Regions from separate parts of the Peribacillus phoenicis genome, predicted to be linked through region 3. Evidence: a T-box and tRNA genes for the amino acid it is inferred to sense, from the RefSeq annotation. Region 3 holds a T-box; the other regions hold tRNA genes.
What was found. A T-box is a leader RNA that pairs with one kind of tRNA and senses whether it is charged. The one in region 3 lies ahead of ABC374_RS17285 (valine--tRNA ligase), so its partner is inferred to be a tRNA-Val.

Region 1: it has a tRNA-Val gene. The T-box ahead of ABC374_RS17285 (valine--tRNA ligase) is inferred to sense a tRNA for this amino acid. The anticodon was not compared.
Region 2: it has a tRNA-Val gene. The T-box ahead of ABC374_RS17285 (valine--tRNA ligase) is inferred to sense a tRNA for this amino acid. The anticodon was not compared.

What each region holds. Positions count from the first base shown of each region.
Region 1 covers NZ_JBDFMF010000001.1:4,303,318-4,309,956, forward strand. The annotation lists gene ABC374_RS21105 (Ig-like domain-containing protein) at 1-1,345, opposite strand, end outside; gene ABC374_RS21110 (hypothetical protein) at 1,422-1,691, shown strand; gene ABC374_RS21115 (hypothetical protein) at 2,605-2,988, shown strand; tRNA gene ABC374_RS21120 (tRNA-Leu) at 3,638-3,718, opposite strand; tRNA gene ABC374_RS21125 (tRNA-Cys) at 3,727-3,800, opposite strand; tRNA gene ABC374_RS21130 (tRNA-Gly) at 3,809-3,883, opposite strand; tRNA gene ABC374_RS21135 (tRNA-Gln) at 3,887-3,961, opposite strand; tRNA gene ABC374_RS21140 (tRNA-His) at 3,997-4,072, opposite strand; tRNA gene ABC374_RS21145 (tRNA-Trp) at 4,090-4,163, opposite strand; tRNA gene ABC374_RS21150 (tRNA-Tyr) at 4,174-4,257, opposite strand; tRNA gene ABC374_RS21155 (tRNA-Thr) at 4,274-4,349, opposite strand; tRNA gene ABC374_RS21160 (tRNA-Phe) at 4,357-4,432, opposite strand; tRNA gene ABC374_RS21165 (tRNA-Asp) at 4,445-4,520, opposite strand; tRNA gene ABC374_RS21170 (tRNA-Met) at 4,526-4,599, opposite strand; tRNA gene ABC374_RS21175 (tRNA-Val) at 4,703-4,778, opposite strand; tRNA gene ABC374_RS21180 (tRNA-Glu) at 4,794-4,868, opposite strand; tRNA gene ABC374_RS21185 (tRNA-Ser) at 4,878-4,969, opposite strand; tRNA gene ABC374_RS21190 (tRNA-Asn) at 4,975-5,049, opposite strand; rRNA gene rrf (5S ribosomal RNA) at 5,059-5,174, opposite strand; rRNA gene ABC374_RS21200 (23S ribosomal RNA) at 5,293-6,639, opposite strand, start outside.
Region 2 covers NZ_JBDFMF010000001.1:4,538,388-4,545,026, reverse strand. The annotation lists rRNA gene ABC374_RS22545 (23S ribosomal RNA) at 1-2,239, shown strand, start outside; rRNA gene rrf (5S ribosomal RNA) at 2,358-2,473, shown strand; tRNA gene ABC374_RS22535 (tRNA-Val) at 2,485-2,560, shown strand; tRNA gene ABC374_RS22530 (tRNA-Thr) at 2,571-2,646, shown strand; tRNA gene ABC374_RS22525 (tRNA-Lys) at 2,667-2,742, shown strand; tRNA gene ABC374_RS22520 (tRNA-Leu) at 2,751-2,832, shown strand; tRNA gene ABC374_RS22515 (tRNA-Gly) at 2,841-2,915, shown strand; tRNA gene ABC374_RS22510 (tRNA-Leu) at 2,928-3,016, shown strand; tRNA gene ABC374_RS22505 (tRNA-Arg) at 3,026-3,102, shown strand; tRNA gene ABC374_RS22500 (tRNA-Pro) at 3,112-3,188, shown strand; tRNA gene ABC374_RS22495 (tRNA-Ala) at 3,206-3,281, shown strand; tRNA gene ABC374_RS22490 (tRNA-Met) at 3,310-3,386, shown strand; tRNA gene ABC374_RS22485 (tRNA-Ile) at 3,397-3,473, shown strand; tRNA gene ABC374_RS22480 (tRNA-Ser) at 3,494-3,586, shown strand; tRNA gene ABC374_RS22475 (tRNA-Met) at 3,690-3,763, shown strand; tRNA gene ABC374_RS22470 (tRNA-Asp) at 3,770-3,845, shown strand; tRNA gene ABC374_RS22465 (tRNA-Phe) at 3,869-3,944, shown strand; tRNA gene ABC374_RS22460 (tRNA-His) at 3,961-4,036, shown strand; tRNA gene ABC374_RS22455 (tRNA-Gly) at 4,041-4,114, shown strand; tRNA gene ABC374_RS22450 (tRNA-Ile) at 4,120-4,196, shown strand; tRNA gene ABC374_RS22445 (tRNA-Asn) at 4,209-4,283, shown strand; tRNA gene ABC374_RS22440 (tRNA-Ser) at 4,285-4,375, shown strand; tRNA gene ABC374_RS22435 (tRNA-Glu) at 4,379-4,450, shown strand; gene ABC374_RS22430 (TraR/DksA C4-type zinc finger protein) at 4,492-5,241, opposite strand; gene ABC374_RS22425 (1,4-dihydroxy-2-naphthoate polyprenyltransferase) at 5,388-6,308, opposite strand; gene ABC374_RS22420 (isochorismate synthase) at 6,608-6,639, shown strand, end outside.
Region 3 covers NZ_JBDFMF010000001.1:3,519,068-3,525,706, reverse strand. The annotation lists gene ysxE (spore coat protein YsxE) at 1-932, shown strand, start outside; gene ABC374_RS17290 (hypothetical protein) at 990-1,181, opposite strand; T-box leader at 1,407-1,633, shown strand; gene ABC374_RS17285 (valine--tRNA ligase) at 1,677-4,328, shown strand; gene ABC374_RS17280 (ATP-grasp domain-containing protein) at 4,378-5,220, opposite strand; gene ABC374_RS17275 (ATP-grasp domain-containing protein) at 5,189-6,130, opposite strand; gene ABC374_RS17270 (bifunctional folylpolyglutamate synthase/dihydrofolate synthase) at 6,229-6,639, shown strand, end outside.

The sequences.
Region 1 (6,639 bases), 780 kb from region 3:
CGTCGTGAGTCCATGACAAGGGAACGTCTAGACTGGTCCCTAGTGCAATACGGATTGATTCAGGAACAGACACCTGGTATTGATTAGCTGTATCTGATAAAAAATTTTGATCTGCTATCATCTTTTCAATATTGAGTGGATTATCCACTATGTAGTTTTGAGTCAGATTCACAGTGTGTAATTTAGATAATGTGTTTATAGATGATACGTCATTGATTTGATTACCAGCTAGATTTAATGTTTCAATATTTGACAAATCACTGAGTACTGAGATATCTTGAATTCGATTATTTTCTAAAGAAATGGATGTTAATTTTTTTAGAGCTTGAAGGTGAGAAATATCGTTCAAATTGGTTCGATTTATAGAGATAGATTCCAACAACTTTAAATTCTTTATAAAACTTATATCTTCAATAGGACTTGAACTTGTATTGAATCGCGTATTTCCTAAGACTAACTCTTCTAAATTTACTAAATGAGATATCGGAGAGAGATTGCTCAACCTATAAGAACCAGACAAGTTCAATTTCGTTAGATTAGTTAAAGAACTTAGCGATACTATGTTTACGCTATCTGTGCTCATATTTAATTCTGTTAGTTTTGTTAGTGAAGAAATAGGCGATAAATCTTTAGCCGATACCGATACAGCATCTAGTTTTTCAAGGTTAGTAGCATGCTCTAAACCGCTCAAATTTTCAACATTTACGATTTTTAAATTTGATATTTTACTTAGCATGTCTTTAGTCATAATTGTGTCAGAAGTTACTCCAAGTTCCTTTGCTATAGCTGTTTTTAAATATACATCTGGAATATCTACAGTTTCTTCATCGTGAGATGGAATTGTAGGGGCTGTAACAAAATCTCGCTCTTCAATATTTGTTTTTATATTCGCTCGTTCTTCGATCCCCTCACTTGGAGTTTGAGTTTCCTCCTCTTTTGTTGTTTCTTCAGGAATGATAGGAACTTCTACTTGTTCTTTGGTAGTTGTCCCTTCTTTTTCGTCTACTTGATCTTTATCTGAATTCGCTTCTATTACCGACTCAGATTCTCCTGACATTCCATTTAATGGTCGGGCTGATGCGTCGAATGTCGCCTCTGATGAAAGTTTTATATCCTCGTTCTTTTCCTTCAAAGCTTCTTCAGAACGTGGAGATTCAACTAAACTTGCTTTTTTAGCTTCCTTTGTCGGTAAAGGCTTCTCTGAATTTGAATTTGTTTCAAAAAGTGAAGCTTGCTGTTCCTCTTTGTTAGTCTCAGCAGATGGTGATTCTAAACCCACTGCAAAAATTGGCAGTGATTGACTCGATAAAATGACAGCTGTCAGAACGGTCGTTATCGTTTTCATTCGTTGTTTCTCCTCTATTTTTATGTCTCTTTAACAAATTTATGTTACAAGCAAATGGTAGAAATAAATAACAATAGTGCAAAGATCACCAGTCGCTGAAAAATTAATTGTGGAAAAATCGATAAGTAAAGAAGCTCCGTTCTTTTTTAATGAACGTTCTAAAACAGCAAGTACAGTAAAAAATGAAGCGGCAGATGCTTCAAAAGATTTTAGCGATCCCTCAAACCCATCTAAAATCCATAATAATTTAAAACTCTATGCAGAAGAAGTAAATATGATTTTTTCTAATTGGACAAGTCAACACTATGTTTATGGGAAATTGTCCTATCAGAATCACTGTGTATAAATAGTATTTTCCTCGGATAAATTTTTTCAATAGCTTCTATGGGCTTTATACTATTTATATCTATACGAGAAATAAAAGGTAATAACCAAAGAATAATTGGCGTAAATGGTTATTTAGGAAGCTTTGTGAATTAAAACATACTCTCAAAAAGTATGACCTCAAGTCACTGAATGGACTGTCTGCAATCACAGTTCCCACACACTCTTCCTCCGCTGCTGCTAATAATGCAGTAGCACCACCCATAGAAAAACCTATTAACCCAATCAACAGCACCTTGCATATCATTTTTTTCATAATAACCCAAAGTGGTCATATTACCCTCTGAATTTACCCAAGCCCTAAAATCAAAAAGCAAGCAACTAACCTCCTCGCCAATTAGAAATTTTACTAATTCCAACGCATTAGCCCTAGGTTCTACTCTATTTGCCAAGTATCCATAGCCAAAAATCAAGACCATTTTTTCTTTCCCCAAAGCCGGTATAAACCATCCCTATAAATTTATTTCATTCCCCCTACTTTTGAATTCTATATCTTCAAATTCCATTAAATAATCACTAGGATAACTATTTACAGGTTTCGCATTCGGATGTATCAATTTTCACCCAACAAATAAAGAAACCAAAACTATAAGAACCACTACGATAATAAAGCCCAAAATTAAATATCCCAAAACTACCCACTTCCTATTTATTTAAACTATTTTACCAGTTATTTCACATCTCAAGATTTTTTTTTAGAAACGCCAATCACCAAAAAAGAAACCCCCAAAAAAACATTTAAGGTATACAATAAAACGTGCAACTTAAATTCTAATTATTGTACAATTAAAAAAATCAAAATGTTCCTCACCATTAATTTCAACATAGTCTGGAGTTAGATCGTCCACATAAAAAGACACGCCAAAAAGAAGGAGGTGAAGTTACAAATTCGCAATGGAGTAAAGTTTGGTAGAAGGAAAATCGAATTGACTGACACATTTCCATCTGTCTATCAAGAATGGAAACAACAGAAGAGTAAAGGAAACACGAAAGGATTTGTTGCTTGTAATGCACGTGCAACAAACGAATTTAAAGAAAAGGAATCGCTTGCTTATGTGGTGAATCGCTTCATGAATCCGTATGAAAAGAAATTCTTTAGTGTACGTGGCATAGAGGTGAATGAAGATATGTATGCATTATCTGAATTCATTCAGTGGATATGGAGAAGCAGAATCAGGAAAGGTAAAGCTATTAACCTATACATTCCAAGTAAACGTATGCGGTCAATATTAGAAGAATATTTATTGAATGATATGTAAAGTTATTGACCAACTGTATCTCCAGCAGTTGGTCACAATTAACTAATATTTCTGCATTAATTTAAAATATTAGTTAGGGTAAATTAAAGGTATGATTTCGTTTAGTTTTATTCTCTCCTTGTCTAATTCCTTTGTTAGAGTAGACAAATATGCGTCTAACATAAATCTATTCAACATCATGTCATTTAAATCAATTAATTTTTCTGGAAGTTTTCCTTTACGTGTTCTTCAGTAACACTGGAAGGTTTAAGTACAGTTAAGTCTATACCCTGTTCAGATTAGTGAGTTAGAAAAACTGAAATTTCATTACGATAATACTTGATGGTGTACGGTCTCAAATTGCGTATATCACAATCTCTTTCAAACAGTTCTCATGCATCTTTGAACGATTGGACGTACGATTGCTTTTTTTGACGAACAATAGAAAGTTCAGCTTCACTTAAACCATTTTTCCGCCTAGCCATTACAGTAATCACCCCTATCTATGCACACGATTAGTTCACACGATTAGAAGATATTTAGTAAAGACCATTTCTCAAAAAATAAACACAAAAAAACCGTTACCCACTACTGTGAGAAACGGTTTAAATTGCGGTACTTATTCACTATTAAATTACTGATATAAGCACCATGTTTCGACTTCTTTTGATACCGGTGGCCGGGGTCGAACCGGCACTCCAGAGGAACACGATTTTGAGTCGTGCGCGTCTGCCAATTCCGCCACACCGGCATGTTTGTTGGAGGCGGCAACCGGAATCGAACCGGTGGTAAAGGTTTTGCAGACCTCTGCCTTACCGCTTGGCTATGCCGCCAACGTTTTTGGAGCGAAAGACGGGATTCGAACCCGCGACCCCAACCTTGGCAAGGTTGTATTCTACCACTGAACTACTTTCGCATATGGCTGGGCTAGAAGGGATCGAACCTTCGCATGACGGAATCAAAATCCGTTGCCTTACCGCTTGGCTATAGCCCAATAACGTTGTAATCATTATACCATGTTTTTTAAAATGGGGCGACTGATGGGAATCGAACCCACGAATGCCTGAACCACAATCAGGTGCGTTAACCACTTCGCCACAATCGCCATTATAGGATTGAAATTGGCAGGGGTAGTAGGACTCGAACCCACACTGGAGGTTTTGGAGACCTCTGTTCTACCTTTAAACTATACCCCTGTAAGAAAAATGGTGGAGGGGGGCAGATTCGAACTGCCGAACCCGAAGGAGCGGATTTACAGTCCGCCGCGTTTAGCCACTTCGCTACCCCTCCGCATATGGATGAAACATGGTGCCGGCAAGAGGACTTGAACCCCCAACCTACTGATTACAAGTCAGTTGCTCTACCAGTTGAGCTACACCGGCACTACTATGGTGGCTCAGGACGGAATCGAACCGCCGACACAAGGATTTTCAGTCCTTTGCTCTACCGACTGAGCTACTGAGCCAAACAATAAAAATGGCGGTCCCGACGGGAATCGAACCCGCGATCTCCTGCGTGACAGGCAGGCATGTTAACCGCTACACCACGGGACCATAGATTGCGGGGACAGGATTTGAACCTGCGACCTTCGGGTTATGAGCCCGACGAGCTACCGGACTGCTCCACCCCGCGACGGTAATAATGTTGCTATTGAGCATCAAGTTTTCGTGTTGAGCGTTTCAATGGGCTGAATAATCAATCCTTTATGCAGAAACAACCTGATCTTATTGAAAAATGGTGGAGGATGACGGGATCGAACCGCCGACCCTCTGCTTGTAAGGCAGATGCTCTCCCAGCTGAGCTAATCCTCCAATATGTTGTCTAAATGGTGACCCGTACGGGATTCGAACCCGTGTTACCGCCGTGAAAGGGCGGTGTCTTAACCGCTTGACCAACGGGCCAGGTATAAATGGCGGAGAGCAAGGGATTTGAACCCTTGAGACAGGGTTACCCGTCTACACGATTTCCAATCGTGCTCCTTCGGCCACTCGGACAGCTCTCCAATAATGGCTCCGCAGGTAGGACTCGAACCTACGACCGTTCGGTTAACAGCCGAATGCTCTACCACTGAGCTACTGCGGAACAATATAAGCTTGGCGACGTCCTACTCTCACAGGGGGAAACCCCCAACTACCATCGGCGCTGAAGAGCTTAACTGCCGTGTTCGGAATGGGAACGGGTGTGACCTCTTCGCTATCGTCACCAAACAATGTTTACATTTTTTCAAGACATATATTATTATAACGTCTTTTTGAGAAAATGCAAGAAGAAATTTTCATTCTTTCAAAACTAGATAATAAGAAGGTATTTCATTTTTAAAAAGCGTTGGTTAAGTCCTCGATCTATTAGTATCAGTCAGCTCCACATGTCACCATGCTTCCACCTCTGACCTATCAACCTGATCATCTTTCAGGGATCTTACTAGCTTGCGCCATGGGAAATCTCATCTTGAGGGGGGCTTCATGCTTAGATGCTTTCAGCACTTATCCCGTCCGCACGTAGCTACCCAGCTATGCCTTTGGCAAGACAACTGGTACACCAGCGGTGCGTCCATCCCGGTCCTCTCGTACTAAGGACAGCTCCTCTCAAATTTCCTGCGCCCGCGACGGATAGGGACCGAACTGTCTCACGACGTTCTGAACCCAGCTCGCGTACCGCTTTAATGGGCGAACAGCCCAACCCTTGGGACCGACTACAGCCCCAGGATGCGATGAGCCGACATCGAGGTGCCAAACCTCCCCGTCGATGTGGACTCTTGGGGGAGATAAGCCTGTTATCCCCGGGGTAGCTTTTATCCGTTGAGCGATGGCCCTTCCATGCGGAACCACCGGATCACTAAGCCCGACTTTCGTCCCTGCTCGACTTGTAGGTCTCGCAGTCAAGCTCCCTTGTGCCTTTACACTCTACGAATGATTTCCAACCATTCTGAGGGAACCTTTGGGCGCCTCCGTTACTCTTTAGGAGGCGACCGCCCCAGTCAAACTGCCCACCTGACACTGTCTCCCACCCCGATAAGGGGCGCGGGTTAGAATTTCAATACAGCCAGGGTAGTATCCCACCAACGCCTCCACCGAAGCTGGCGCTCCGGCTTCTCAGGCTCCTACCTATCCTGTACAAGCTGTACCAAAATTCAATATCAGGCTGCAGTAAAGCTCCACGGGGTCTTTCCGTCCTGTCGCGGGTAACCTGCATCTTCACAGGTACTATAATTTCACCGAGTCTCTCGTTGAGACAGTGCCCAGATCGTTACACCTTTCGTGCGGGTCGGAACTTACCCGACAAGGAATTTCGCTACCTTAGGACCGTTATAGTTACGGCCGCCGTTTACTGGGGCTTCGGTTCAAAGCTTCGCTTGCGCTAACCTCTCCCCTTAACCTTCCAGCACCGGGCAGGTGTCAGCCCCTATACTTCGCCTTGCGGCTTCGCAGAGACCTGTGTTTTTGCTAAACAGTCGCCTGGGCCTATTCACTGCGGCTTTTCTGGGCTATTCACCCTAAAAAGCACCCCTTCTCCCGAAGTTACGGGGTCATTTTGCCGAGTTCCTTAACGAGAGTTCTCTCGCACACCTTAGGATTCTCTCCTCGCCTACCTGTGTCGGTTTGCGGTACGGGCACCTTACATCTCACTAGAGGCTTTTCTTGGCAGCGTGGAATCAGGAACTTCGGTACTATA
Region 2 (6,639 bases), 1.0 Mb from region 3:
CGAATGAGTATGAGGTCGTAGACCCGAAACCAGGTGATCTACCCATGTCCAGGGTGAAGTTCAGGTAACACTGAATGGAGGCCCGAACCCACGCACGTTGAAAAGTGCGGGGATGAGGTGTGGGTAGCGGAGAAATTCCAATCGAACCTGGAGATAGCTGGTTCTCTCCGAAATAGCTTTAGGGCTAGCCTCAAGATGAGAGTATTGGAGGTAGAGCACTGATTGGACTAGGGGCCCCCAACGGGTTACCGAATTCAGTCAAACTCCGAATGCCAAATACTTATTCTTGGGAGTCAGACTGCGAGTGATAAGATCCGTAGTCGAAAGGGAAACAGCCCAGACCACCAGCTAAGGTCCCAAAGTATACGTTAAGTGGAAAAGGATGTGGAGTTGCTTAGACAACCAGGATGTTGGCTTAGAAGCAGCCACCATTTAAAGAGTGCGTAATAGCTCACTGGTCGAGTGACTCCGCGCCGAAAATGTACCGGGGCTAAACGTATCACCGAAGCTGTGGATTGACACCGTATGGTGTCGATGGTAGGAGAGCGTTCTAAGGGCGTTGAAGTCAGACCGGAAGGACTGGTGGAGCGCTTAGAAGTGAGAATGCCGGTATGAGTAGCGAAAGAAGGGTGAGAATCCCTTCCACCGAATGCCTAAGGTTTCCTGAGGAAGGCTCGTCCGCTCAGGGTTAGTCGGGACCTAAGCCGAGGCCGAAAGGCGTAGGCGATGGACAACAGGTTGATATTCCTGTACCACCTATACATCGTTTGAACGATGGGGGGACGCAGAAGGATAGGGTAAGCGCGCTGTTGGATATGCGCGTCCAAGCAGTTAGGCCGGAAACGAGGCAAATCCCGTTTCCATTAAGGCGGAGCTGTGATGGCGAGGGAAATATAGTACCGAAGTTCCTGATTCCACGCTGCCAAGAAAAGCCTCTAGTGAGATGTAAGGTGCCCGTACCGCAAACCGACACAGGTAGGCGAGGAGAGAATCCTAAGGTGTGCGAGAGAACTCTCGTTAAGGAACTCGGCAAAATGACCCCGTAACTTCGGGAGAAGGGGTGCTTTTTAGGGTGAATAGCCCAGAAAAGCCGCAGTGAATAGGCCCAGGCGACTGTTTAGCAAAAACACAGGTCTCTGCGAAGCCGCAAGGCGAAGTATAGGGGCTGACACCTGCCCGGTGCTGGAAGGTTAAGGGGAGAGGTTAGCGCAAGCGAAGCTTTGAACCGAAGCCCCAGTAAACGGCGGCCGTAACTATAACGGTCCTAAGGTAGCGAAATTCCTTGTCGGGTAAGTTCCGACCCGCACGAAAGGTGTAACGATCTGGGCACTGTCTCAACGAGAGACTCGGTGAAATTATAGTACCTGTGAAGATGCAGGTTACCCGCGACAGGACGGAAAGACCCCGTGGAGCTTTACTGCAGCCTGATATTGAATTTTGGTACAGCTTGTACAGGATAGGTAGGAGCCTGAGAAGCCGGAGCGCCAGCTTCGGTGGAGGCGTTGGTGGGATACTACCCTGGCTGTATTGAAATTCTAACCCGCGCCCCTTATCGGGGTGGGAGACAGTGTCAGGTGGGCAGTTTGACTGGGGCGGTCGCCTCCTAAAGAGTAACGGAGGCGCCCAAAGGTTCCCTCAGAATGGTTGGAAATCATTCGTAGAGTGTAAAGGCACAAGGGAGCTTGACTGCGAGACCTACAAGTCGAGCAGGGACGAAAGTCGGGCTTAGTGATCCGGTGGTTCCGCATGGAAGGGCCATCGCTCAACGGATAAAAGCTACCCCGGGGATAACAGGCTTATCTCCCCCAAGAGTCCACATCGACGGGGAGGTTTGGCACCTCGATGTCGGCTCATCGCATCCTGGGGCTGTAGTCGGTCCCAAGGGTTGGGCTGTTCGCCCATTAAAGCGGTACGCGAGCTGGGTTCAGAACGTCGTGAGACAGTTCGGTCCCTATCCGTCGCGGGCGCAGGAAATTTGAGAGGAGCTGTCCTTAGTACGAGAGGACCGGGATGGACGCACCGCTGGTGTACCAGTTGTCTTGCCAAAGGCATAGCTGGGTAGCTACGTGCGGACGGGATAAGTGCTGAAAGCATCTAAGCATGAAGCCCCCCTCAAGATGAGATTTCCCATGGCGCAAGCTAGTAAGATCCCTGAAAGATGATCAGGTTGATAGGTCAGAGGTGGAAGCATGGTGACATGTGGAGCTGACTGATACTAATAGATCGAGGACTTAACCAACGCTTTTTAAAAATGAAATACCTTCTTATTATCTAGTTTTGAAGGAATGAAAATTTCTTCTTGCATTTTCTCAAAAAGACGTTATAATAATATATGTCTTGAAAAAATGTAAACATTGTTTGGTGACGATAGCGAAGAGGTCACACCCGTTCCCATTCCGAACACGGCAGTTAAGCTCTTCAGCGCCGATGGTAGTTGGGGGTTTCCCCCTGTGAGAGTAGGACGTCGCCAAGCAGGTTTTATATGGAGGATTAGCTCAGCTGGGAGAGCATCTGCCTTACAAGCAGAGGGTCGGCGGTTCGATCCCGTCATCCTCCACCATTTTACACCTGCCGGTGTAGCTCAACTGGTAGAGCAACTGACTTGTAATCAGTAGGTTGGGGGTTCAAGTCCTCTTGCCGGCACCATTTTAAGATAGTACAAGCACGAGCCATTAGCTCAGTTGGTAGAGCATCTGACTTTTAATCAGAGGGTCGAAGGTTCGAATCCTTCATGGCTCACCATTTTATATGCGGGTGTGGCGGAATTGGCAGACGCACCAGACTTAGGATCTGGCGCCGCAAGGCGTGGGGGTTCAAGTCCCTTCACCCGCATCTTACATGCGGAAGTAGTTCAGTGGTAGAATACAACCTTGCCAAGGTTGGGGTCGCGGGTTCGAATCCCGTCTTCCGCTCCACTTTTCGTATGTGCCGGGGTGGCGGAACTGGCAGACGCACAGGACTTAAAATCCTGCGGTAGGTGACTACCGTACCGGTTCGATTCCGGTCCTCGGCACCATCTTAATATGCGCCCGTAGCTCAATTGGATAGAGCATCTGACTACGAATCAGAAGGTTGTAGGTTCGACTCCCGCCGGGCGCACCATGTTTATTGCGGGAAGTAGCTCAGCTTGGTAGAGCACTTGGTTTGGGACCAAGGGGTCGCAGGTTCGAATCCTGTCTTCCCGACCACGTGATTTTTAATGAATGGGGCCTTAGCTCAGCTGGGAGAGCGCCTGCCTTGCACGCAGGAGGTCAGCGGTTCGATCCCGCTAGGCTCCACCATTTTTCAATCAGATACTTATATTATATTGGCGGTGTAGCTCAGCTGGCTAGAGCGTACGGTTCATACCCGTGAGGTCGGGGGTTCGATCCCCTCCGCCGCTACCAATAAATATAAGGACCTTTAGCTCAGCTGGTTAGAGCAGACGGCTCATAACCGTCCGGTCGTAGGTTCGAGTCCTACAAGGTCCACCATATTCATTTTTTAATGCCGTGGAGGTATACCCAAGTTCGGCTGAAGGGATCGGTCTTGAAAACCGACAGGGGAGTCAAATCCCGCGGGGGTTCGAATCCCTCTACCTCCTCCATTTTTTTAAAAAAGCAGCAAGTTGTTTTTAAACAACCTTACATAGAGGAAGCGAAAAAACGATATACACGAAAACTTGATGCAAATCGTTTCATTATTACCGTCGCGGGGTGGAGCAGTCCGGTAGCTCGTCGGGCTCATAACCCGAAGGTCGCAGGTTCAAATCCTGTCCCCGCAATTATTAGGTCCCGTGGTGTAGCGGTTAACATGCCTGCCTGTCACGCAGGAGATCGCGGGTTCGATTCCCGTCGGGACCGCCATTTTTTAAATTTAATACAAATGGGGCTCAGTAGCTCAGTCGGTAGAGCAAAGGACTGAAAATCCTTGTGTCGGCGGTTCGATTCCGTCCTGAGCCACCATATCTTTCATATTACGGCGGTTGTGGCGAAGTGGTTAACGCACCTGATTGTGGTTCAGGCATTCGTGGGTTCGATTCCCATCAGTCGCCCCATTTCGCGGGTGTAGTTTAGTGGTAAAACCTCAGCCTTCCAAGCTGATGATGAGGGTTCGATTCCCTTCACCCGCTCCAAATATGGGCCTATAGCTCAGCTGGTTAGAGCGCACGCCTGATAAGCGTGAGGTCGATGGTTCGAGTCCATTTAGGCCCACCATATTCATATTGTTCCGCAGTAGCTCAGTGGTAGAGCATTCGGCTGTTAACCGAACGGTCGTAGGTTCGAGTCCTACCTGCGGAGCCATGGGGAAGTACTCAAGAGGCTGAAGAGGCGCCCCTGCTAAGGGTGTAGGTCGCGCGAGCGGCGCGAGGGTTCAAATCCCTCCTTCTCCGCCATTTGGCCCGTTGGTCAAGCGGTTAAGACACCGCCCTTTCACGGCGGTAACACGGGTTCGAATCCCGTACGGGTCATAACAAAAAAGGAAGCATACATTCATGTATGCTTCTTTTTTTCATTTCTTTTCATTGACATAACTATCTTTTTGTTTATAAGGGATGTCCCCAAGCAGGGAATCGATATTTTCTTCTTCTAATGTATCTTCATATTCCTTTTGCTTTTTGTTCGGTATATCCACCCTATTTTTACCTTCGATATCATTTGCTGCAAATCCTTCATAGTCTTCTGGAAATCCATCCGTTTCATCTTCGGTTTTATAAAGGTCATTATAATTGTCATGATCGCCGGTGTAATCAGATGGCGTTTCGGATGTACCGAATTTGGCGACTTCACCAAAGCTATCCTCTTTATCCACTATTTCATTTCCATGACGGTTTTCAAAATGATCACCCTTGGATGGAATCAATATATCCTCTTCCACTGGTCGCTCTTGTGTATTAGGACCTTCCGGGGCATGCTCGACACAGTAGAGGGTGCTTGGGATCGCTTCAAGCCTCTCGATGGGGATTTCCCTATTGCAGGTTTTACACTGGCCATACGAACCTTCTTCCATTGCTTTTAATGCTTCCTCGATTTTCTCCATTTCTGATTGTGCATGCTCATCGAGTGCTTGATTCCGTTCCATCTCGAATAATTCGGTTCCTAGGTCAGCAGGATGATTATCATAAGATGATAATTCCCCTACGGATTCCGTCTGGCTTTTATCCAGAACGGATTGTTCATCATTTTGAATTCTACTACTTAATTCATTTCTTTCTTGAAGCAGTTCCTTTTTTAATTTTTGCGTTTGATGTTTCGTTGCCATATCCTATTCACTCCTTCTAAAGTCCAAATCTCATTTTATATTGGTAAGATGGTTGTATTATCTATTACCCGAATTGGAGTATAGGAAAACAATATGCATCGGAACATAGAAAAAAGGACTGAGCGGATGAGCTCAGTCCTCGGAGATTATATAAGATAGCTGATGAATAATCCAATGGCCATGAGTAAGCCAAAGAAGGTGTTCGTTTGGGCCGTGGCTTTCATTGCCGGGACCATCGTGATCGGCTGTGTTTTGCCTACGAAGCCTTTGATTGCGGCCATGGCCTTCGGTATGCTAAGGAAGGCAAGGAGAATCCACGCCGTTACGCTTCCGGTAAGGACTAGCCCAACAAGCCATAGATAAGAGAAGGCGAACATTATTGCCATGAATGTCAGGGCGTTTTTCCTGCCCATCACTACAGGCATCGTTTTGCGCCCATGAGCCTTATCTCCATCATGGTCACGTAGGTTATTGGATAAGTTGATCAGCCCAACCAAAATCCCACTTGGAATGGCAATTAAGATGGCTGTTGAAGAAACATCACCGGTTTGAATGAAAAAGGCGATCAAGATTATCAAAAAGCCCATGAACAATCCAGAAAAAAGTTCCCCGAATGGTGTATATGAAATGGGCAGGGGACCGCCTGTATAAAGATAGCCGACAAGCATGCAAACCAGTCCTACTGCAGCAAGCCACCAAGATGATGCGGCACAGATATAGATTCCAATTATCAAGGCGATGGCATACATGCATAGGGCCAAGCTCATGATTAGTTTGGGGGTCATCCCATGACGGACGATCCCGCCGCCGATGCCTACGGATTCCTCCGTATCCAAGCCTCTCTTGAAATCGTAGTATTCATTGAATAAATTGGTTGCAGCTTGAATCAGGATACTGGCAATCATCATGGCAGCGAAGAGTAACCAATTCACTCCATCTTCCAAAAGTGCAATCACAGTTCCAAGTAAGACTGGGACAAAAGCTGCGGTTAGTGTATGTGGACGTATTAACTCCCACCAAATCTTCCAGGTCCGTTTAAGGGGAAGTCCATCGTATTCTGTTTGCATTATTTCTCTCCTCAAAATCATTATTGGTTCTCTCGAAATTATAACAAATATTGAAATGTTGCACAAAAGGTTATCCTAATAAATGCAGGAAAAGTGGGTAAGGGCGATAATTGGAATTCCTGGATGATCCATTTCCAAAATCCAGGGTATTTCTCTACATTCGCTAAGATTCATATAATAAGGAAAAAAGCAGGAAAGAATCGTTCGGTAAAGGGGCGTTTTATTGACATGGGGTTCAAGTGAGGTGTATCTTTAAATAGGTTAAAAAGCTTTTAAAATGTACATTTGGGGGGATTTTTTTGGCTATCTCAGAGGAAACTGAACAGTTTCG
Region 3 (6,639 bases):
CCTTGAAATCGATGTTACCCCAGAACGGCATTGATTTTATCAAAAATGTTCAAAAACTATACCATCGCGGCTATAATCGGATCGTTCCGATTTATCAAACGATGGATCAGCGTTACGCCGTTCTGCATAATGGCCGTTTGTATTACCTGATGCCCTGGCTCAATAATGAGGGGGACGGGGAGCGCGATGAAAAACATAAGCAAATGTTCAGGGAGCTTGCTCGGATGCATACACTTTCCGTTAAGGAAATACAAGTGGATATTGAGGAAAGGGAAGCCCATTATGAGCGGACGCTTGATGTCTGGAATAACGAGAAGGACTTTATGGATGAGTATATTGTCAGCTGTGAAAAGAAGTGGTATATGTCTCCATTCGAAATGACGGTTTGTTCTTTCTACACTGATATTTCACAGGCGCTAAAGTATTCGATCAAGAAGTTTGAAACCTGGTATGAAAAAACGAAGGAAAGTGAAAAGGTTCGAACCGTGGTCACGCACGGAAAGGTTTCTTTGAAGCATTTCGTTTATGATGATCGAGGGTATGGCTACTTCATCAATTTTGAGAATTCGAATACGGCTCCGCCGCATTTCGATTTACTGCCATTTCTCGTTAAATCGGCCAGGACCTATCCTGTCCAATGCGATGACTGCGTTGACTGGCTATATAACTATTTTCGTTATTTTCCGTTGAAGGAAGAAGAATTGCTGCTCATGCAAAGTTATCTGGCATTCCCTGGATCAGCTTTGGAATTAGTGAAGAGTTATTCCGATGGCAGAGTCCATCGTTCAGAGCTTGATAATGTTACTCAACTGCAGCGGCAATTTTGGCTTCTGAAAAATATTGAATATATGGTGATGAAAATCGAAGAGATCGAACAGCAGAAAAAAGCTGCTGCAGAGGCTGCCAAAGAAGAACAATCACCTCCAAGCTAAATATACATGATTGGATCATCTCCAGTCATGTATATTTTTTTTGCTGTAAGGGAATAATTAAATCCATTCGAAATATAAAGACATGGCCAGGAAAATAAATGCGATTAGCAGGAGCATATCGAAGAAAGTCGGAAAAATCAGTGTGCGTAATCCTTGGAATACGATAAAGGGGACGATGAACTGCTGGCAGACACCGCGGAATTTCTTCATCCAAGGCGGTAAAGTATAGGGAGTATATCTTCGCTTCATATTATTACCTTCCTTTTTAGGACTTCTTATATAATATGGGTGGGCAGTGGAAAAGGTGATAAACCATCACATTTACTGTTCCTGGAGGATAAAATAAAGAAAACGACCTTGAATGTATCAAATGGGATGATTCCTGGGAAAGTAAGCGAAAAGATGATTGACTGGAGCCCCATATTTTTTGTACTATATACTATATGCATTCAATGAATTTACATATGAATATGAATCAATGCAAAGACCGGAAATAGTAAGATGATATGCACTTTTCAGAGAGGAAACCAAATTGGTGCGAGGTTTCCAGGCAGCAGCATCCGAAGTCGTCCGTGAGCAGTCTTCGTGAACCTCTTAGTAGCGAAGGCCGGTGAAGAGCCGTTATCCGATTTGAGAGCCGAAAGAGTTTTTTCTTTTTCGGAAAAAAGGTGGCACCGCGAACAACTTCCTTCGTCCTTTTATGATGATGGAAGTTTTTTTTATGCCTAAAAAGGAGGAAATGATATGGAAGAAAATCAAATTTCTATGCCGACTAAATATGATCCGCAGACGATAGAGAAAGGCCGCTACAAATGGTGGCTTGATGGAAAGTTTTTCGAAACGACGGGTGATGATAAAAAAGAACCATATACGATTGTCATCCCGCCGCCTAACGTGACAGGTAAGCTTCATCTTGGCCACGCTTGGGATACGACACTTCAAGATATTTTGACACGCATGAAAAGAATGCAGGGCTATGATGTTTTATGGTTGCCGGGCATGGACCATGCCGGTATCGCCACTCAAGCGAAAGTAGAACAGAAACTTCGTGCGGAAGGCGTGAGCCGTTATGACCTAGGACGTGAAAAATTCGTAGAAGAGACATGGAAATGGAAAGAGGAATATGCGAGCCATATCCGTGAACAATGGTCAAAGCTGGGTCTTGGACTTGATTATACACGTGAACGCTTCACTCTTGATGAGGGGCTTTCAAAAGCTGTGCGCGAAGTGTTCGTTTCGCTTTATAACAAGGGCTTGATTTATCGCGGCGAATACATCATCAACTGGGATCCATCGACGAAAACGGCGTTATCCGATATCGAGGTTATTTACAAAGATGTGCAGGGCGCATTTTACCATATGAAATATCCGTTGGTTGACGGATCAGGTGAAATTGAAATTGCCACTACCCGTCCAGAAACGATGCTTGGTGATACTGCTGTTGCTGTACATCCTGAAGATGACCGTTATAAACACTTGATCGGCAAAATGGTCCGCTTGCCAATTACAGGCCGGGAAATCCCGATTGTCGGTGATGATTATGTCGATATGGAATTTGGTTCAGGCGCGGTCAAAATTACTCCGGCTCATGACCCGAATGATTTCGAAATCGGGAACCGTCACGATTTGGAGCGCATCCTTGTCATGCATGAAGATGGCTCGATGAATGAAAAGGCTGGTAAATATGAAGGCATGGACCGGTTTGAATGCCGTAAACAAATCGTCAAAGACCTTCAGGAAGAAGGAGTACTCTTCAAAATCGAAGATCACCTTCACTCAGTGGGACATTCAGAGAGAAGCGGTGCTGTTGTTGAACCATATCTTTCGACGCAATGGTTCGTTAAAATGCAGCCGCTGGCTGATGCATCCGTTGAGCTTCAAAAAGGATCCGATGAGGAAAAAGTTCATTTCGTACCGGATCGTTTCGAAAAAACGTACCTGCATTGGATGGAAAATATCCGTGACTGGTGCATTTCCCGTCAGCTTTGGTGGGGTCACCGCATTCCAGCCTGGTACCATAAAGAAACAGGTGAAGTGTATGTAGGTCACGAAGAGCCTGCGGACGCTGAAAACTGGGAACAAGATACGGATGTTCTGGATACATGGTTCAGCTCGGCATTATGGCCGTTCTCGACTATGGGCTGGCCTGACAAGGACAGTATCGATTTCCAACGTTACTATCCAACCGGGGCACTTGTGACAGGTTATGATATCATATTCTTCTGGGTTTCACGGATGATTTTCCAAGCTCTTGAGTTCACGGGTGAACGACCATTTGAAGATGTGCTGATCCACGGACTCGTTCGTGACGAACAGGGGCGCAAGATGAGTAAATCGCTTGGCAATGGTGTCGATCCGATGGATGTCATCGATCAATACGGTGCCGATTCACTGCGTTACTTCTTGTCTACTGGCAGCTCGCCAGGACAGGATCTTCGTTACAGCACGGAAAAAGTGGAAGCGGTCTGGAACTTCTCCAATAAGATTTGGAACGCATCCCGTTTTGCTTTGATGAACATGAATGGCATGACTTATGACGAAATCGATTTAAGCGGTGAGAAGTCTGTAGCCGATAAATGGATCTTGACGCGCTTGAATGAAACGATTTCCAACGTAACCAGACTTGCGGACCGTTATGAGTTTGGTGAAGTGGGCCGTGTGCTATACAACTTCATTTGGGATGACTTCTGTGACTGGTATATTGAAATGGCGAAGCTTCCGCTATATGGCGAAGACGAAGCAGCGAAGAAAACGACGCGCTCGATCTTGGCTTATGTACTGGATAACACGATGAGATTGTTACACCCGTTCATGCCTTTCATTACCGAAGAGATCTGGCAGAACCTTCCGCATCAAGGTGAGTCCATCACTGTTGCCGCTTGGCCGGAAGTGAATGAAGGATTGACAGATACAGCTGCAGCCGAGGAAATGAAGCTGCTTGTTGAAATCATCCGCTCCGTACGTAATATCCGTGCTGAGGTGAACACACCGCTTAGCAAAAAAATCAATTTGATTTTAAAAGCGAAAGATGAGTCAATCTTAGAGACGTTACAGAAAAACAGCAGCTATATCGAGCGTTTCTGTAATCCTGAACAATTGACGATCGGAATTGAAGTCGAGGAACCTGCTCAAGCGATGACAGCTGTCGTAACTGGCGTAGAACTGATCCTTCCGCTGACAGGACTGATCAATATTGACGAAGAAGTGAAACGTCTTGAAAAAGAACTCGACAAACTTAATAAAGAAGTTGAGCGTGTACAGAAAAAACTAGGCAACGAGGGCTTCGTCAAAAAGGCGCCGGCAAGCGTCATCGAAGAAGAACGTGCCAAGGAAAAAGACTATAGCGAAAAACGCGACTCAGTAATTCACAGGATCAGCGAACTGAAACAACTGTAAAACAAAAGGATGAACCAGCTTTATGCCGGTTCATCCTTTTTGTGTTTCGTTAGGAGGATATTCTTTCTTTTATGAATGTAAGGTACTCCGATACGATATTCATATCACTTAATGCACTTAATGTCCGGCTGCCAACGACATCCTCGATTTCGTTGAGCATGGGGCTGCCATCTTCGGCAAATATGAAATCGATACCGACCAGGCCGAAATCAAACGACCTCATTACTCTTTCAACAAGGGCTAATTCAGCTGCAGATAGCTCATATAGTGAAGCCGTTCCGCCCAGCGTATAATTTGCCTTGAAACTTGAAGCGGATTCCCTAAGTACAGCAGCCTTCACTTTTTTTCCAATTACAAATACTCGGATATCTTTACCGAATAAGCCAGGTTTTTGGACTATCCAATTTCCATCATTCAGTTCGGCAAGATCATCGGCATGTTGTATTAGATATACTTGTTTCCCGCCGCGTCCACTTGTTTCTTTAGCAATGAAAGGGAACTCCATGTCATCGGCATTCGGCCTTCCGTTACAATATACGGTATCGGCCATTGGAATCCCAAGCGAGGACAAATATTGATGCGTCTTTGCTTTGTCATTCGCGATTTCCGATACGAAGGAGGAGTTAAAGCAAGGAATCCCCAGTTGCTCAAGTTGCTTTGTGAAAAAAGGATCGATGGTCCGGACGATAGCAAAGTCTGGCAATGAAATTGGCTGCGTCTCATGTTCCACGTACAACTCGTTGAAACGATGACCGATCCTAAGGTCTTCCCGAAAGTGAAAGTGTAAATCAAGATCAAGCTTACTGGCTTCGTCAAGCATCCAATCTATGTATCCTTTGTTTTTTAAGGCATCCTCACGGTTATAAATCAACCAGCCTGCTTGTTTTTTCATCAGATGCACTTCCTTTTCCTAATTCTTTCAAGATATAATCGAACATGCTATCAGCGATGTTGATGCCTGTACATTCATAAATATTCAGCAAATGCGAATTCGAATTCACTTCGCACAAAAGCGGACCTTCTTTACCGAACAACAAATCGACGCCAGCGAAGTCGGCACCCAGAATTTGCGCACATCGGATGGCAAGTTGTGCTTCTTCACTGGTGGGTATATATGGAGCAGCCTGCCCTCCGGCAGTCATATTAGCTCGGAAGTCTTGCTCCGAATGGCGTTGCATCGCTGCTATGATTTGATTTCCCACGACATTCACACGAATATCCCGACCTTTACTGTGCTCGATGAATTCCTGGAGTATAAATGGTTTGTGGCCAAGATTACGGATCGTCTTTAGTAACTCATCCTCTGTTTGGATCAAATATACTTGTTCCCCAAAAGAACCGTATGCTTCCTTAACGATAAGTGGATACCCAAGTTCATTGCCGATTTGTATAAAAGCATCCATATTGACCCTTTCAATCCCTTCGTACGTAAAAGGGGGAAATAAGGTTTTCGGCATCGGTATGCCATGCCCGGTCAATGCTTGATGTGTTTTTGCTTTGCTGTCGCAAATATCGATCGCTTTACTGCTGTTATAAACGGGGATGCCGAGCAATTCCAAATGGCGTGCCAAATGAATGTCTTTATCCATGAACAGAACAAAATCAGGAAGCTTATCAAAGTTTCCTTTAAGCAGTGGCACTCCTTTTTCGATTATGGGAATGAGATCTGAATTACGGATAAGGGTTGCCGTGATATCTTTCCTTTCAGCCGCCTCTTTAATGAACAAAGCTAAACTGGAAAACTTATCATGCTGTAAATAGCCGTTAACGACAATCCAACAGTGGAAATCTGAAGATTTCATGGTAAAACACTACCTTTCATCTAGGTTAATCGATCATATATTGATAAAATAATCTTAACGCATTAGAGCGGTATAAAGAAAGAGGAGGCACAACGATAATGGTAACAACCATGAAAGAAATCAATCATTTTTTTGAACGGCGCCAAGTTCAATTGGGCATGAATTTTGGCCTATCACGGATGGAAGCATTGTTAACTGAATTAGGTGACCCGCACAAGGGGCTAAAGTATATTCACATTGCAGGATCTAACGGGAAAGGATCAACACTGCAATATATTAAAGAGATCCTGCTTGCCCAAGGAATTCGGGTCGCTTCCTTCACATCACCTTATTTAATACGGATGAATGAACAGCTCAAGATTAATGAAGATGAAATCAGTGATAAGGATTTTATCGCTGTCTTCCGGGAGCTTTGGCCGATTATCCAAGAGATGGACAGTAAAGGGGACGGTCCTACTCAGTTCGAAATTTTGACTGCGGTGGCATTTTCTTATTTTAGCAAAAAGGAA